One region of the Mesorhizobium sp. P2_A8 genome, then DNA from elsewhere that is predicted to be linked to it. Evidence: predicted binding sites of a transcription regulator. Region 1 holds the regulator's gene; the other holds the start of a gene.
What was found. The regulator HrcA, encoded in region 1, represses chaperone genes, less so after heat shock. The targets are predictions, from matches to a motif close to GTTAGCACTCNCNNNNNGNGAGTGCTAAC.
Positions count from the first base shown of each region.

Region 2: a site for HrcA is predicted at 4,369-4,397, ahead of groES (co-chaperone GroES). Genes of this name have one in related genera too.

Region 1 covers NZ_JBFUDB010000001.1:426,282-432,779, reverse strand. The annotation lists gene cysK (cysteine synthase A) at 1-438, opposite strand, end outside; gene AC1D10_RS02090 (LysE family translocator) at 635-1,252, opposite strand; gene AC1D10_RS02085 (PQQ-dependent sugar dehydrogenase) at 1,427-2,794, opposite strand; gene AC1D10_RS02080 (hypothetical protein) at 2,906-3,103, opposite strand; gene hrcA (heat-inducible transcriptional repressor HrcA) at 3,127-4,212, opposite strand; gene rph (ribonuclease PH) at 4,388-5,104, shown strand; gene AC1D10_RS02065 (VOC family protein) at 5,311-5,721, shown strand; gene rdgB (RdgB/HAM1 family non-canonical purine NTP pyrophosphatase) at 5,736-6,398, shown strand; gene hemW (radical SAM family heme chaperone HemW) at 6,395-6,498, shown strand, end outside.
Region 2 covers NZ_JBFUDB010000013.1:112,742-119,239, reverse strand. The annotation lists gene AC1D10_RS32590 (S8 family peptidase) at 1-1,466, shown strand, start outside; gene AC1D10_RS32585 (hypothetical protein) at 1,733-1,936, opposite strand; gene groL (chaperonin GroEL) at 2,309-3,955, opposite strand; gene groES (co-chaperone GroES) at 4,019-4,315, opposite strand; gene AC1D10_RS32570 (GGDEF domain-containing protein) at 5,360-5,764, shown strand; gene AC1D10_RS32565 (hypothetical protein) at 5,934-6,062, shown strand; gene AC1D10_RS32560 (GntR family transcriptional regulator) at 6,152-6,498, opposite strand, start outside.

The sequences.
Region 1 (6,498 bases):
ATCGGCCTTGGCGATGGCGCCCTTCATGCCTTTCGGGCCCTCGGTCAGCACCAGTTCGGCACCGAGCAGCGCCAGCATTTTCCTGCGCTCGATCGACATCGTTTCCGGCATGGTCAGGATCAGCTTGTAGCCCTTGGCGGCGGCGGCGAAGGCAAGCGCGATGCCGGTGTTGCCAGACGTCGGTTCGATCAGCGTCGTCTTGCCAGGAGAAATCTTGCCGGAGGCCTCCAGCGCCTCGATCATCGCCACGCCGATGCGGTCCTTGACCGAGGCGATCGGATTGAAGAATTCGAGCTTGGCGATGAGATTGGCAACGATGCCCTTTTCCTTGGCGAACTTGTCGAGCCGCACCAGCGGCGTGTCGCCGATCGTGTCTGTGATGGAATTGTAGACGCGGCCGCGACCGGGCACGCGGGCAGGGGTGACGGGCTTGTTCATTGGTTTCGCTCCCAGGACTTCAGGCAAGTGAGAATTTCAGGCACATGGCATTGCAGCCGGCAAGATAGGGCCTTCGGTCGCGCAAGATAGCCTGTCGGTCGAAAATATCGAGTGGGGCCCGTGTCTAAAACATCAGGCTCCCGGAAAAGCATTTCCCGGAAAAGCCTGCCCCTGGAATGTTTTGGCCGAAAGCGGCCTACTGGCGGGCGGCAATCGCCGCCGCGGCGCCGACCATGAAGCCGGCGGCGGTACGGTTCAACGCCTTGAGCGCGCGCGGCGACTTCAGGAACCAGCGCGCCTTGGCCGCCAGCGCCAGATAGGGCACCAGAACCACGAGGAGCACGACAACCGTCAGTGCGACGAGAATGCCGTAATCGGCCAGCGAGATCGTCTTCAGGTCGACGATGGTCGGTGTGATCGCCAGGTAGAAGATCATCGTCTTCGGATTGCCGAGCGTGACGGTGAGCCCGGCGATGAAGCTTGAAACCAGCCCGCCCTTGCCCTTCTTTGCCTCGACCGTCTCGGGCGTGATGCCGCTGGTCCAGAAGCGCCAGCCAAGGAAGGCGAGGTAGGCGACACCGAGCCATTTGATGGCCAGGAAAACCATGCCGAAGGTCTGCGCGACGAAGGCAAGGCCCAGCACCACGGCGGTCAGATAGGTGAGGTCGCCAAGCATCAGGCCAAAGGACATCGCCAGCGACGAGCGGAATCCGGAGCCGAGCGCACGCGCGACGAGCGCGGTGACGCCGGGGCCGGGAATGGCGGCGGCGATGCCGAGAGCGGCACTGTAGGCGAGGAAGCCGGTAAGGGTCATGGTTGCGGCCTTGCGCGTCAAAAGTCTTGGTCTTTATGCATCTCGTTGTCCCAAAACCGCTGCGTACTTTTGCGCGACATGCATTATGACGGCGCCTTATGACACAAGGTCAACCAGGCGTGAATTCCCTGGAGCCGGATTCGATTGCACCAAGCCGACATGCGCCCAGGCGCATCAGGAGCGGCCGCCATAGGTGACGCGCCAGATTGTGCCGTTGCCATCTTCGGTCACGATCAGCGCGCCATCCCCGGCCACCGCCACGCCGACAGGCCGTCCCCACACCTCGCCGTTGGAGACGACGAAACCGGTGATGAAATCCTCATACTCGCCGGTCGGCTTGCCGTCCTTGAACAGCAACCTCACCACCTTGTAGCCGGTCCTGTTGCCGCGGTTCCATGAACCGTGCAAGGCGACGAAGGCGTCGCCTTTGTATTCGGCCGGAAAGCCGGAACCGGCGGGCAAGTTTTTTCCGTCGTAGAAGGCGATGTTGAGCGGCGCCGAATGCGCCTGCATCAGCACATCGGGAATGGTCGCCTTGCCGGCAAGGTCGGGGCGTTCGCCCTTGTGGCGCGGATCCTCGTTGTTGCCGATATAATACCAGGGCCAGCCATAGAAGGCGCCGTCCTTGACCGCGGTCGCATATTCGGTCGGCACATTGTCGCCGAGCGCATCGCGCTCGTTGACGACGCACCACAGCGCGCCGGTCGCCGGCTGAACGGTCATGCCCGAACAGTTGCGCAGGCCGGTGGCGACGATGCGGCCATTCTTGCCGTCGGGGTCGAAGGCCAGCACATCGGCGCGGCCGTCTTCAGACCCCCAGGCGGCACCCAGCGGCTTCGACTTCGCCCAGGCGTCGAGGCCGCCATCCGGCTCCCTTGTCATGTCCTGCGCGACATTCGAACCCGAGCCGACCGACAGGTAAAGCGTCTTGCCGTCCGGCGAGAAAACGATGTCGCGGGTCCAATGATGACTGGCAGGGATGCTATCGACGATGGTTTCCGGATCACCGGCGGCCTTCAGGTCGCCATCGCGGTAGGCAAAGCGCACGATGCCGTCGCTGTTGGCGACGTAGACCCATTGCGGATCATTGCCCGGCGGATAGAAGGCGATGCCGTAGGGCTGGTTGAGATCGCCAGCAAAGATGCCGTCCTTCGCCAGCTTCGCGCTGCCCTCGGCGAGACGATAGACGCGGATCTGGTTGGCTTGGCTGTCGGCGACGAAGAGATCGCCGTTCGGCGCGATGCGCACGACGCGCGGATTGTTGATACCCGACGCGATCAGCTCGGCCGAAAAGCCCGGCGGCAGCTTCGGCTTCGCGTCAGCTGGCCTTTCGACCAGGCCGGCGCTGTTCGAGGTGGATTTGCTGACGTAAGGCCTTGGCAGGTCCTCCGGCCTGATCAGGCGGCGCACCCCCGGCCTGTCGGCGCGCCAGTCGCCGAAGGCGGCCGCGCCTCTCAGCACCGGCTGCTCCGCCTGCTGGGCGAATGTTATGGCGGTGAGAAACAGTGCCGCGGGAATAGCCAGCCCGGCCGATCGGATCATTCTGTTCTCCAATTCCGGCCACAGAGACCGGTTGCGAAGAGAACAAACGGGCAGTTTCGTCGATCGTTCCGTGGCACACGATGAGTTCAAGTGAAACGGAGGTTGCCAGCCTCAGTTGCCGGCGGCGTAAAAATCGTCGTCGAGGCGTTTTTCCAGTTCGACGAGATCGGCCGGCAGCGGCAGGCCCATGGCGCGCATTTCCCGCAGTTTTTCGCGCAACTGCTCGTGGATTTCGTGCTGGTCTTCCGGCTGGTTGATCATCTCTTCCAGCAACAGGCTGATCCGGGCCTTGAATTCTTCGAGCGCCATCGTCGTCTCCTCGGTTACCCAGCTCAACGCAGCATGCGGGAAATCAGCTGCGCCGTATAGTCGACCATCGGCACGATACGGGCATAGTTGAGCCGGGTCGGGCCGATGACGCCGAGCGCACCGACGACGCGGGCATCCTTGTCGCGATAGGGCGCGACCACCAGCGACGAGCCCGACAGCGAAAACAGCTTGTTTTCCGAACCGATGAAGATGCGCACGCCCGATCCCTGTTCGGCCAGGTCGAGCAGCTGGATCAACCCGTCCTGCGTCTCCATGTCCTCGAACAGGTGGCGCAACAATTCGATGTCGGCCTGGGCGGTAACGTTTTCGAGCAGATTGGCGCGGCCGCGCACGATGAGCCGCGCCGGCAGGCCGCTGTCGGCGCCCGCCCACACCGCCAGCCCTTTTTCGACCAGGTCCTGCGACAGCGTGTCGAGCGCGGCCCTGGTCTCTTCCTTGATGCGGGCAATCTCGATCCGCGCCTCGGCCAGCGTGCGGCCGCGAATATGGGCGTTGAGGAAGTTCGAGGCTTCGTGCAATTGCGAAACGGTGATGCCGGCCGGCAACTCGACGACGCGGTTTTCGACGTCGCCATTCTGCGACACCAGCACCGCCAGCGCCTTGGTCGGCTCGAGCTGGATGAATTCGATATGCTTCAGCGCCACCTCGTTCTTGGCGGCCAGCACCAGGCCGGCGCCGCGCGACATGCCCGACAGCATCTGGCTGGCCTCGGTCAGCATATGCTCCAGTGTCGCGCCTGAGCCGGACGCCCGGACCTGCGCCTCGATGGTGCGCCGCTCCTCGTCGGAAAGGTCGCCGAGTTCCATGAAGGCATCGACGAAGAAGCGCAGGCCGGCCTGCGTCGGCAACCGGCCGGCCGAGATGTGCGGCGCATAGATCAGGCCGAGATGCTCGAGGTCGCTCATCACATTGCGGATGGTGGCGGGCGATAGTGAGGACGGCAGGATGCGCGACAGGCTGCGCGAGCCGACCGGTTCGCCGTCCTTCAGGTAGGAATCGACGATGCGCCGGAAGATGTCGCGCGAACGCATGTCGAGCGACTGAAGCGCGGGCGACAGCAGACTGGGTTCGGCGACTGCCTTGGTCATTCGGCCAAAAACCTCCGGCCCAAGGATATAGACTTCACCACGGCCCGCGCAACCGGTGTCTGAGTCAGATCACCCGCTGTCTGAGTCAGATCATCCGGCCATTTTCCTTTGCGCCACGCGCCCCATGTGGTTACAAGCCGGCCAAGAATCCGAAAAATGACGGGAAAGAGCCTGAATGCGCCCCTCCAAACGCCAATTCGATGAAATGCGCGCCATCTCCTTCGAGCGCGGCGTCTCCAAGCACGCCGAAGGCTCATGCCTGGTGAAGTTCGGCGACACGCATGTCCTGTGCACGGCCAGCCTCGAGGAGAAGGTGCCGGGCTGGATGCGCAATTCCGGCAAAGGCTGGGTCACGGCGGAATACGGCATGCTGCCGCGCTCGACCGGCGAGCGCATGCGCCGCGAAGCCTCCGCCGGCAAGCAGGGTGGCCGCACGCTGGAAATCCAGCGGCTGATCGGCCGCTCCTTGCGCGCCGTAGTCGACCTGCAGGCGCTGGGCGAACAGCAGATCACCGTCGACTGTGACGTTATCCAGGCCGATGGCGGCACCCGCACCGCGTCGATCACCGGCGGCTGGGTGGCGCTGTATGATTGCCTGCGCTGGATGGAAGCCCGCCAGATGGCCAGCGTCGCCAAGGTGCTGAAGGATCATGTCGCGGCGATCTCCTGCGGCATCCATGACGGCCAGCCGGTTATCGACCTCGATTATCTCGAGGATTCCTCTGCCGGCACCGACGCCAATTTCGTCATGACCGGCAAGGGCGGCATCGTCGAGATCCAGGGCACCGCCGAGGGCGAGCCTTTCTCCGAAGAACAGTTCGCAGCCCTGATGGGTCTGGCCAAGAAGGGCATCCAGCGCCTGGTCAGCCTGCAGCAGATGGCGGTGGCTTAGTTTTTTATGCCGAGCTTGAGCGCCCCCCTTTGGCCTGCCGGCCATCTCCGCCTCCAGGGGGGAGATCGGCTTTCGCCAACTGTCGGCGGCGCGATTTGTGCGGAGGCGCTGAAGCTGCCGATCTCCCCATTTGAGGGGGGTCCGAAGGACGGGCCGAGACCGGTGGCTCGGGCCAGGCAAGCCGGCAGGCCAAAGGGGAGCGCTTCGTGACGCCTCCCGCAATCCTGGAATCCGCTCTCTACGTTACAGACTTGCAAGCCGCCGAAAGCTTCTACGCCGACGTGCTTGGACTTCCCCTCCTCGGCAAGGTCGACGGTAGGCATCTTTTTTTCCGCTGCGGGCCTGGCGTGCTGCTCATCTTCAACGCCGAGGCGACGAAAGTGCCGCCCGCAGCCGACGCGAGACTGAAAGTGCCGCCGCATGGCGCGGTCGGCGAGGGTCATCTGTGCTTTGCGGCCAGCGCCGACGAGATCGCGGAGTGGAAAGCGCATCTTGAAGCAAAGAAGATCGCCATCGAAAGCGAATTTGAATGGCCGCAGGGCGGCCGTTCGATCTATATACGCGACCCCTCGGGCAATTCGATCGAATTCGCCGAGCCACGAATCTGGGGCATATGATGCATTCGCCAACCATTCACTCGCTTGACGGAAAAAAGATCGTCGTCGCCAGCCACAATGCCGGCAAGCTGCGCGAATTCGCCGATCTGATGGGGCCGTTCGGCTTCGAAGCGAAGTCGGCCAAGGACTATGGCCTGCCGGAACCGGACGAGACCGGCACCACCTTCGAGGAGAACGCCTACATCAAGGCGCTCGCCGCTGCCCAGGCGACCGGCCTGCCGGCGCTGTCGGATGATTCCGGCCTGTGCGTCGACGCGCTCGACGGCGCGCCCGGCGTCTACACCGCCAACTGGGCCGAAACCCCGGACGGTTCGCGTGATTTCGGCATGGCCATGCAGCGCACCGAAGTGGCACTGCAGGAAGTCGGCGCCGCCTTGCCGGAACAGCGCACGGGGCGCTTTGTCGCCGTGATCTGCCTGGCCTTTCCCGACGGTGACGCCGAATATTATCGCGGCGAGGCCGAAGGCACGCTGGTCTGGCCGCCGCGCGGCGAACTCGGCTTCGGCTACGACCCGGTGTTTTTGCCCAACGGCTTCGACAAGACCTTTGGCGAGATGAGCGCCGAGGAAAAGCACGGCTGGAAACCCGGCCAGCCGACCGCGCTGTCGCACCGCGCCCGCGCATTCCAGAAATTCGCCCAGGCGCGATTGGATCTGGCCAGATCGGGCTCGGTATGAGCATGCTGCTTGACCGGGCGCCCGGCTTTGGCGTCTACGTCCATTGGCCGTTCTGCGCGGCCAAATGCCCCTATTGCGACTTCAACAGCCACGTCCGCCA
Region 2 (6,498 bases), on a different contig from region 1:
TGCCCATAGAAATTCGACATCGACTGGAGTCGGCAAAGATCATACCAGACGCCGGCCACAATCCTTATCACCTCCTCGGATCATTGACTCGCGCAGGTATCAATGCCGCGGAAGTGATCGGCGATCGACGCCGGACCTTCGCGATGGCAAGCACAACGGAAGAGGATACACCTCATGACGGCGCCCCTACTTCATGGTCCAGCGAAATTGATCAGCTGACGGCGGGCGTCTCGGGAATCAAGAAAACCCAGAGGCTGATGGTGATCTCGGCCGGGAACACGGTCCAAAACATGTTCGGCAACGGGGACTACATCGCTGTGTGCGATCATCCGGACAATGAAATCGAGTCGCCAGCTCAGGCCTGGAACGCCATTTGTGTGGGCGCATACACGGAAAAGAATGTGTTGCCAGCCGGCGAGGCGGGCGTTGCACTCGCGCCAGTCGGGGATCTTGCACCGTCGTCTCGAACCGCAAGCTGGTCCTCGCATTGGCCGCTCAAGCCAGATGTCGTTTTCGAGGGCGGCAACTGGGTGGTCAATGGGCCTCCGCCACCGATGCAGCACTCTGCATTGTCTCTTCTCACCACGGATCATACTTTCCCGAATCGAGCTTTCACCACATGCGGGGAAACCAGTGGCGCCACCGCCCTCGCTGCTCGGGCTATTGCAGACCTATGGTCGGACTACCCGGCGCTGTGGCCGGAAACGATCCGGGCGATCTTCGTATCGTCTGCGCGTTGGACGCCGCAGATGCTTAGCCATCTTCCCGCAAATCCGGCAAAGGGACATTTCAGCCCGCTGTTCAAACGCTATGGTTTTGGGGTCCCCGACATGGAACGGGCTCGCCGAAGCGCTTCGAATGCGCTGACGCTGATCGTACAGGATGTGATTACGCCATATCGCTTGAGCGAGAGCGGTGGCGCTGATCATGTCCACAACGAGATGAGATTGTTCGAACTGCCGTGGCCCGTGGAGGCGTTGCGTAAGCTCGTCAACAGCCCTGTCACTCTTAGGGTCGCACTGAGCACTTTCATCGCGCCCAATCCATCGGAGCCGGCGCGCGGCTCAAAGTTCCGGTATGCCTCGCACAATCTGCGCTTCAAGCTTAATCGGCCAAACGAGAGCCGAGCGGCTTTCATAGCACGTATCAGCAAGGTCGCTGAGCAGACCGAGGAGGAGGCTGTCGACGAGGACGATGGCTGGAGATTCGGGCGCAATCGTCGCGACGTCGGATCTTTGCAAATTGATCAACTCACCTGTCTCGCATCGGATCTCGCTCGCCGCAACATTCTTGCCGTCCACCCCGTTGCCGGCTGGTGGAAGACCAGGGCAATCGCGAATCCACAGGAGCGATCCGTCCGGTTTGCCTTGGTGGTTGAAATCGATGCGAGCGAGGTTGAGGCAAATCTTTACGCGGAGGTTCAAGCGGCGATCGCAGCGCTCAATGTGGCGCAAGCCGTCGTTTAACAGGATCTGAAGCGGCAAGGTTGCTTTTGCTTGAACGCATTGCCGGGTTGCGCGATTGTCGCAGCTGCCCAAATGACGCGAGCACCCCAATGAATCGGACGGGAAAGGCACCTTTCGTGCCGAACGAAATTCATGTCCGGACGGTCACCGATGAGAAGAAGGGCGTTCTAGGCATCCTCTCAATCCAGACGACGGAAGGCCGCTTGGATCTTGCGCTCGATAGGCAAACTGCGGACGCTATCGTGAAAGCTATCAACGCAATCCGGTCAAAATTGAATTCGAACCGCTAAATGGGCCTCATCAGGCCAGACCTGCCTGTCGCCAAGCATCACACGGTAACCATTGCCCAAATGGCTCATAACGATGCTTGCCTCTCCCGCCGAATAGAAGATTGCTATTGCTATGGCGTGATCATCTACGACACGCTCAAGGCGGTAGGCGTCACGGCGCGGATTGTCTTCGTCCACCAACGATAAGGCTCCCCAAGGGAGCATATTAGCCGTCGTTCATGAAGGTTTCGTGAGGTGCCGGTTAGTCAAATATCCTGAGAGTGGCATAGAGCCGCCCTCTCAGCCCATTATTCTGCCACCAACTGCCCCGGTCTCAAGCGATTTGCAAATCCGGTCCGGAAATTGTTGGGTCCCGCTCATCTCGAATCAACCCTGTAAGCGGTCGATTCCTTGGCGATGTAGCTGCCTTACCTCAATCACGACTAAAGCCCCGTCGCCAGCGTTTAGCCATCGGGTCGTGGTGTTACGGTTATGCTGGGAACTCGGTCCGGATCCGCCCAAGAAAAGGGCGGCATTGCTGCCGCCCTTCGGGAATGTTGAGATGCGTGGACCTTAAAAACCCATGCCGCCCATGCCGCCGCCGCCCATGCCGCCAGGCATGCCGCCGCCAGCCGACTCCTTCTTGGGAGCCTCCGCGATCATGGCCTCGGTGGTGACCAGCAGGCCGGCGACCGAAGCCGCGTCCTGGAGAGCCGTGCGAACGACCTTGACCGGATCGACGATACCCATGGCGATCATGTCGCCATATTCGCCGGTCTGGGCGTTGTAGCCGTAGGTCGCGCCCTTGTTGTCGAGGATCTTGCCGGCAACGATCGAAGCTTCCGCACCGGCGTTGGCCGCGATCTGGCGGGCCGGAGCCTGCAGAGCGCGACGCACGATGTTGATGCCGGCGGTCTGGTCGGAGTTGGCGCCGACAGCCTTGATGTTCAGCGAAGCGCGCAGCAGAGCGACGCCGCCGCCGGGAACGATGCCTTCTTCGACAGCCGCACGGGTCGCGTTGAGGGCGTCATCGACGCGGTCCTTCTTTTCCTTGACTTCGACTTCCGTCGCACCACCGACGCGGATCACGGCAACGCCGCCGGCCAACTTGGCCAGACGTTCCTGCAGCTTCTCCTTGTCGTAGTCCGAGGTGGTCTCCTCGATCTGCTGCTTGATCTGGGCAACGCGGCCCTGGATCTCGGCCTTCTTGCCGGCGCCGTCGACGATGGTGGTGTTCTCCTTGGAGATCGACACCTTCTTGGCGCGGCCGAGCATGTTCAGGCCGACGTTCTCGAGCTTGATGCCGAGGTCTTCCGAAATGACCTGACCACCGGTGAGGATGGCGATGTCTTCCAGCATGGCCTTGCGGCGATCACCGAAGCCCGGCGCCTTGACGGCGGCGATCTTCAGGCCGCCACGCAGCTTGTTGACGACCAGCGTGGCCAGAGCCTCGCCTTCGACGTCTTCCGAGATGATGACCAGCGGCTTCGAGGTCTGCACGACAGCCTCGAGGATCGGCAGCATGGCCTGCAGGTTCGAGAGCTTCTTCTCGTGGAGGAGAATGTAGGCGTCTTCCAGATCCGCAACCATCTTGTCGGCGTTGGTGACGAAGTAGGGGCTGAGGTAGCCGCGGTCGAACTGCATGCCTTCGACGACTTCGAGTTCGGTCTCGGCGGTCTTGGCTTCCTCGACGGTGATGACGCCTTCATTGCCGACCTTCTGCATCGCTTCCGCGATCATCGAGCCGACCGAGGAGTCGCCATTGCCGGCGATGGTGCCGACCTGGGCAACCTCTTCCGAGGTCTTGATCTTCTTGGCGTTCTTGATCAGCGTCGCGACGACGTCGGCAACCGCGAGATCGATGCCGCGCTTCAGGTCCATCGGGTTCATGCCGGCGGCAACCGCCTTGTGGCCTTCCTGGACGATCGACTGCGCCAGAACGGTCGCGGTCGTGGTGCCGTCGCCGGCGATGTCGTTGGTCTTCGAAGCAACTTCGCGGACCATCTGCGCGCCCATGTTTTCGAACTTATCTTCAAGCTCGATTTCCTTGGCGACGGTGACGCCGTCCTTGGTGATGCGCGGGGCGCCGAACGACTTGTCGATGACGACGTTGCGGCCCTTGGGGCCGAGCGTGACCTTCACCGCGTCGGCGAGGATGTTGACGCCGCGCAGCATGCGCTCGCGGGCGTCGCGGGAGAATTTTACGTCTTTGGCAGCCATGTTTTAGCTCCTGGCAGGGGCTTGGGATCAAGCCCGAAATTCAGTTGACGGTGAGGCCGATGATCAGCCGATGATGCCCATGATGTCGGATTCCTTCATGATCAGAAGGTCTTCGCCATTGAGCTTGACTTCGGTGCCCGACCACTTGCCGAACAGGATGCGGTCGCCAGCCTTGACGTCCAGCGGGACCAGCTTGCCGGCTTCGTCGCGGGCGCCGGAACCAACGGCGATGATCTCGCCTTCCTGCGGCTTTTCCTTCGCCGTATCCGGGATGATGATCCCGCCGGCGGTCTTGGATTCGGATTCGACCCGGCGAACGACCACGCGGTCATGAAGCGGGCGGAACTTCGACTTTGCCATTTTTTGGATATCCCTGGTACGGAGGTTGAGCGGTTCTCCGTTGCCGGAGAGCGGTTAGCACTCGGCAGAGGAGAGTGCTAACGTGGCGGTGAGATAGGCCACAGGCTGGTGCTAGTCAAGACGGAAGAGGGGACGTGCAAAGGGCATAAGATTTGCAATCGGCGCGCGGAAGCATACGACAGAGGGGCCCCGGGGATAACCAAATCTGCGGGTCACTTGCAAAGCGTTTCGTGATTGCGGTAGCGCGACATCAGAGCCGTTTCGGCATCCAGGCGATGCAGTGTTCGAGGCGTTCCAACCGAGCCTTCTGCGAACGAAGCTCGTGTCCAAAATTAAGCAAATTGGACTTGCCTTTGGAAGCGGCCGCATTGATCAGTTCGCACTCAAGCAACGCAATGCGATCTCGCATCTGCTGAGCTTCAGCCAGCCGTATGCTTTTAATCCAACCTAGCCCACGCATATTCAGTCGTCACCGTCCATGCAGCGCGGGGTAGCATCTGAAAACTAACCCCGGCCGATTCGAAAAACTCGAATTTTAACCGTCGCTAAAATTCACCCCTCTGTCGGTCATGTTTGCTCGATGGCTTGTCCGCTACCTTGCTCTTCGAGATAATTTTAATCGACGTGGTGACGGCCTGTTCAGCGCGCATGTCTAAGGAAACGATATGACGCCGCGCACCAAGCGTATTGTAGGTAAATCACTGGTCGTGACGATCATTGCGATCGTCGCGACCTTTGGCCTGTCGTTTACGGCAAGACTTGCCCTGCAGATGCCGATCGACTGGCTGAGTTGGGTGGAATGTACCTTCATTCCCATTCTGATCGGAATGCCGGTCAGTGCCTACATCTTCACCCAGTCGGAAATGATCCAGGATAGTTGTGGCAAGTTGGAGAAGTCCCATGCAGCCCTGACAGAGGCGCATGACCGGCTCAGCTTCGTAACCAGCCATGATCCAATGACGGGACTCCTTAGTCGCGGTGGGTTCATGGCCAGGATGGACAGAAGCCGCGACGAAGAAGAATGTGACACACTTCTTCTGATCGATCCGGATCACTTCTCTTCCATCAACGAGGCATGGACACTCCAAGGGCGACGAGGTTCTGGTTCGGATTGCAAAGGCGCTCGTCTATGCGACGCGCCCAGGGGACTCGGTTGGACGGCTTGGCGGGAAAGAGTTCGGCGTCTTGTTACGCGGCGTGCGCAAGGAGCAGGCAGGTACGATTGCGGAGAACATCCGTCGACTTATTGAAGGCCTTCCTCGGGTCAAAGGGCAACAAGACGGCGTGAAGGTGACTGTCAGTATCGGAGGCGCAGAGGTCGCTCGCGATGCAGACACTCAGGATGTCCTGCGCACTGCCGGACGCTGCCTTTTTGAAGCGAAACAACTCGGGCGGAACCGCGTTTCGTTCGACTATGAAGCAGCCAAGTTGCGGGTCGTGACACCGTAGCCGGCCGCGTGGGGGCAGGCGGAAAATGCACCCGGCAGGCTGTTTGCGCCGACAGTGGGGCGGCTTCTAGTGGCGCGCGGGTGCCGGGAGAGGAAGAGGGCGGGCGGGTTGCGGTGGCGGGTAAAGGTCCGGGAGAGAGTCTTCCGGCGCCCGCCGAGGAGCGACACCCATGACCCAGATGGAAATTCACACGCCAAAGCGCAACGAGCGTGCCGGTTACAAGGTCGACGTCAGCCGCGGCCAGCGCATCGGCCGCGTGTCGTCAGAATGGTTCAACCGGCCGGCGGACGAGCGATAGGAACCAAACGCGAAGGCCGGAGAGGTCCAGGTCGACGATTATTGGCAGCGCGATTGTGCACGTTTGGCAGTTGGCCTCAGAGAGAGCTGTCACTTCTTGTTCGTTGCGCGGCGTTCCGACCTCGGGTCTGAAGGAATTGTTATAGAGCATGCAAGCCGGTCGAAGGGAGATTCGACCACGCCGAAGATAGTGATGCCTGGATCAGTTGTCGTGACTTTGTACAGCCGACGTAGGGTCGGATAACCGTTTGGGATCTCGAATATGTCTTCGATTTTTCCGGCAGCTGGCGCTGCATCGATAATAATACGAGTGTTCACGATTCCGATCGCATGTCGCTCTAGCGCGTCAGTTACGAAACGCTCGCCGAACTCCTCGACGATGGCGTCGTCAATGTCCGACGATAGATAAGTGGCATCATACATAATAGGTAGATTGT